Regions from separate parts of the Streptomyces fractus genome, predicted to be linked through region 2. Evidence: riboswitches for the same ligand, from Rfam matches in the RefSeq annotation. Region 2 holds a riboswitch; the other holds the start of a gene.
The links. A riboswitch is a leader RNA that binds a small molecule or an ion and turns the genes downstream of it on or off. The one in region 2 is predicted to bind S-adenosylmethionine.
Positions count from the first base shown of each region.

Region 1 (2,385 bases), 2.3 Mb from region 2:
CTGGGCGAGCGCGTCCAGGCCCACGGTGTGCAGCGCGTCCACGAGCAGGCCGAGCTCCACGCCGTAGCCGACGGGGAACGGGAGCCGTTCGAGCAGCGAGCGCCGGGCCGCGTACTCGCCGCCCAACGGCTGGACGAATCCGGCCAGTTGGGGCCAGTGCAGATTGAGGATCGGCCGCGCCATCAGCTCGGTCACCCGGCCCCCCTGACCGGCGGCCCCGGCCAGCGGACGGTCGTACATCGCCTTCACGAAGTCCACGCCCGGCTCGGTCAGCAGCGGCCCGACGATCCCGGAGACGAAGTCCGCGGAGAACTCCTTCAGATCGGCGTCGACGAAGCACACGATGTCACCGGAAGTGACGAACAGGGAGCGCCACAGCACCTCGCCCTTGCCGGGCCTGACCGGAACGCGCGGCAGGATCGTGTCCCGGTGCTCGACGCGCGCGCCGGCCGCCGCGGCGACCTCCGAGGTGCGGTCGGTGGAGCCGGAGTCGATCACGACGAGTTCGTCGACGAGCGGCACCGCGTCGGTCATCAGCGCGCGCCGTATCTCGGCGACGATCTCGCCGACCGTCTCCTGTTCGTTCAGCGCGGGCAGTACGACACTCACCGTCTGACCCGACGCGCGTTTGGCGGCGATCAGCTGGTGCAAGGGATGGTCGGCCACGGCCCAGGAGCGCCTGCTCAGCCAGCGCTCGACCTCTTCCAGCACGGTCTGGGTTCCTTCCGTAAAGACCGTCGTACGGATCCGGATGTGATCCATCTCGCGGTTCGGACGACTATCTCAAGGGTCCGGGCCGTCGGTTACAGTCTTGAACAAGGCCGGTGACCATCGCATGTCGGGGGTCGCCTGCCGGTCACAACTGAATTCACACAACCGAATACCGCTCATCCAGAGGGGCAGAGGGATACGGCCCGTTGAAGCCCCGGCAACCCTCCAGCCGGTCTCGTCACGACAAGTCACCGTCGACGTCGCGAGGCTCCCGGCTAGTGAAGGTGCCAAATCCGTCTCGTGGCGAGATGCGTCGCGAGGAAGATGAGGAGAAAGGGCCTCGCCTCTCATGGCTGTACAGACTGTCGCCACCGAAACCACCGCCACCGTGGACCTGGGCCCCGCGTCCGGCCTCTCCTGCCGCGAGTGCGGCGCCGTCGTCCCGCTCGGCCCCGTCTTCGCCTGCGCCGAGTGTTTCGGTCCGCTCGAAGTCGCATACGACCTGCCCGTGGGCGACCCCGAGGCGCTCCGCAAGCAGATCGAGTCCGGCCCCGCCAACATCTGGCGCTACGCCCCGCTGCTGCCCGTCCCGGCCGACGTCGCCGAGAAGCCGAACCTGAACCCCGGCTGGACCAAGCTCGTCAAGGCCGACAACCTCGGCCGTGAACTGGGCGTCGCCGAGGGCAAGTTGTTCGTCAAGGACGACTCCGGCAACCCGACGCACTCCTTCAAGGACCGCGTCGTCGCGCAGGCCATCGAGGCCGCCCGCGCCTTCGGCTTCACCACCCTCTCCTGCTCCTCCACCGGCAACCTGGCCGGCGCCGTCGGCGCCGCCGCCGCCCGCGCCGGCTTCCGGTCCTGCGTGTTCATCCCGCACGACCTGGAGCAGGGCAAGGTCGTCATGGCCGGTGTCTACGGCGGTGACCTCGTCGCCATCGAGGGCAACTACGACGACGTGAACCGCTTCTGCTCCGAGCTCATCGGCGACCCGCTGGGCGAGGGCTGGGGCTTCGTGAACGTCAACCTGCGCCCGTACTACGGCGAGGGCTCCAAGACGCTCGCGTACGAGATCTGCGAGCAGCTCGGCTGGCAGCTCCCGGACCAGCTGGTCATCCCGATCGCGTCCGGCTCCCAGTTCACGAAGATCGACAAGGGCCTGAAGGAGCTGATCAAGCTCGGCCTCGTCGAGGACAAGCCCTACAAGCTCTTCGGCGCCCAGGCCGAGGGCTGCTCCCCGGTCTCCGTCGCCTACAAGGGCGGCCACGACGTGGTCCGCCCGCAGAAGCCGACGACCATCGCCAAGTCCCTCGCCATCGGCAACCCGGCGGACGGCCCGTACGTCCTCGACATCGCGCGCCGCACGGGTGGCGCGGTGGAGGACGTGAACGACGAGCAGGTCGTCGACGCGATCAAGCTGCTCGCGCGCACGGAGGGCATCTTCGCCGAGACGGCGGGCGGTGTGACGCTGGGCGTCACGAAGAAGCTCATCGAGGCGGGCCAGATCGACCCGTCGCTGACCACGGTGGTCCTGAACACCGGTGACGGGCTCAAGACGCTCGACGCGGTTGCCGATTCCTCGCAGGCCACCGCCACCATCCGGCCGAGCCTGGACGCGTTCCGCGAGGCCGGCCTCGCCGCCGATCTCTGAGTCCGACCGACACTTGTAGCAACAGG
Region 1 is NZ_JBMYHI010000002.1:4,318,019-4,320,403, reverse strand. Features, by position in the region: gene ACP4E5_RS21440 (glucosyl-3-phosphoglycerate synthase) at 1-711, opposite strand, end outside; SAM riboswitch class I at 885-1,042, shown strand; gene thrC (threonine synthase) at 1,061-2,359, shown strand.
Region 1: linked by a shared signal. The riboswitch ahead of thrC (threonine synthase) and the one ahead of ACP4E5_RS32075 (aminotransferase class V-fold PLP-dependent enzyme) in region 2 are both predicted to bind S-adenosylmethionine.

Region 2 (2,385 bases):
GCGCTGCGCTACGCGGGCGCCGCGCGCGGCCAGCTCGGTATCCGCACCGTGTTCAACCTGCTGGGCCCGCTGACCAACCCGGCCAAGGTGAAGTCGCAGGCCGTCGGCGTCGCCGATGCACGGATGGCGCCGATCGTGGCCGGGGTCTTCGCCGAGCGCGGCAACTCGTCCCTGGTGTTCCGCGGCGACGACGGGCTCGACGAGCTGACCACCACCGGGAGTTCGCGCGTGTGGGTGGTGCGAGACGGCGCCGTGCGCGAGGAGTCCTTCGACCCACGCGACGTCGGCATCGACATCGTGCCGATCGAGGCGCTGCGCGGCGGCGACCCCTCGTACAACGCGGAGGTCGCGCGGCGTCTCCTCGACGGCGAGCGGGGGCCCGTGCGCGACGCGGTGCTGCTGAACGCGGCGGCGGCCCTGGTGGCCGTGCGGCCGGGCGAGGGCACGCTCGTCGAGCAGATCAGGGCCGGCATGGACCGGGCCGCCGAGTCGATCGACTCCGGCGCGGCGAAGGCGGCCCTGGAGCGGTGGGTGGCGGCGAGCAACCGGCCGTGACCTCAAGGGTGTGACGCAGGGCGCAGTCCAAACTTTGGACTGCGCCCTTGCCGTATCCGAGACGTGTGGCAGGATGCTTTTCAAGGTCATGAGTGACAGCGATCGAGGCCCCAGCCCGCTGTCCGGCAACCCTCCGTCCGTGGCGGGGTGCCCTGGGTGAAGACCAGGCCGTGCGCAGCAAGGCGTGTGGCAAGCGCGGACCCCTGCACACCCTGGGGTCCTGGTCCTCAAGGGAGCAGTCTCGTGAGCAAGCGAATGCGATAGGGCGTTTCGGCCCCGCCTCCGCGTACCCGTTTTCACCTTTCTTTCCATGCCGTCGAGCCCTGCCCCGCAGAGGTCGGACGTGGCTTCGGCATGGTCAATTCGCTTACCGCGCCAGGGAGTTCACCCATGTCTGTTTCCGTCGACGCCGCTGTCTGTACCGCGACCCCCTCCGACGTCGCGGCCCCGCTTCAGGTCCTCGGCCGGGACGTCACCGTTCCGCTCGTCACCGGTGGCGAGGTCACGTACGCCGCCCTCGACTACGCGGCCAGCGCGCCGGCCCTGCAGCGGGTGTGGGACGACGTCGCCGCCTACGCGCCGTACTACGGCAGCGTGCACCGCGGCGCCGGGTACCTGTCGCAGCTGTCCACCGACCTGTTCGAGAACTCCCGGGTCGCCGTCGCCGAGTTCCTCGGCTGCCGCGTGGACGACCAGGTCGTCTTCACCCGCTCCACGACCGACTCGCTCAACCTGCTCGCCGCCGCGCTGCCCGCCGGCTGCGAGGTGTTCGTCTTCGAGACCGAGCACCACGCCTCGCTGCTGCCGTGGCGCGAGGCGCGCGTGACGTACCTGAACGCGCCGCGCACGCCGGACGAGGCCGTCGCCACGCTGGAGCGCGCGCTCGCCGACCGGGAGCCCTACGGCCCGGCTCTCGTCTGTGTCACCGGTGCCTCGAACGTCACCGGTGAGCTCTGGCCGGTGCGCGAGCTCGCGGCGGCCGCTCACGCGCACGGTGCCCGCATCGTGCTCGACGCCGCGCAGCTCGCGCCCCACCACCCGGTCTCCGTGCAGGAGTTGGACGTCGACTGGGTCGCCTTCTCCGGGCACAAGCTGTACGCCCCGTTCGGCTCGGGTGTGCTCGCGGGCCGCTCCGACTGGCTGACGGACGCGGAGCCGTACCTCGCGGGCGGCGGCGCGTCCAAGAAGGTCGCGCGGCGTGCGGACGGTGGCGTGGACGTCGAGTGGCAGACCACCGCGGCCCGCCACGAGGCCGGTTCGCCGAACGTCATCGGCGTGTACTCCATCGCCTCCGCCTGCAAGGCGCTCACCGAGGCCGGGTTCGACAACCTCGTCGCCCGCGAGCAGTACCTGATCCGCAAGGTCCAGGAGGGGCTCGCGGCCGTGCCCGAGGTGAAGGTGCTGTCCCTGTTCGGGGACGAGGCGCCGCGCGTGGGTGTGCTGTCGTTCGTCGTCGAGGGGTGGAACTCCTCGCACTTCGCCGCCGCGCTCTCCGCGGAGTACGGGATCGGGGTGCGTGACGGGCTGTTCTGCGCCCACCCGCTGGTGCGGACGCTGCTCGGTTCCGACCCGCAGCAGCAGGGCGAGTGCGGGGCGCCGGGGGCGGCGCCGGGCGAGAAGTCCCTCAACGCGATCCGTGTCAGCTTCGGTGCCGGGACGCCCGACGAGCACGTGGAGCGGTTCGTGTCCGCCGTGAAGGAACTCGTACGGGACGGTGCGCGGTGGAGCTACCGCACGGAGGACGGCCGCTGCGTCCCGGACCCGTCGTCTGCCTGAGCCCACTTGAGCCCCTGCGGCGGGTGGGCGAATCAAGCCCCTGCGGCGCTTGAG
Region 2 is NZ_JBMYHI010000002.1:6,651,611-6,653,995, forward strand. Features, by position in the region: gene trpD (anthranilate phosphoribosyltransferase) at 1-555, shown strand, start outside; SAM riboswitch class IV at 640-757, shown strand; gene ACP4E5_RS32075 (aminotransferase class V-fold PLP-dependent enzyme) at 946-2,331, shown strand.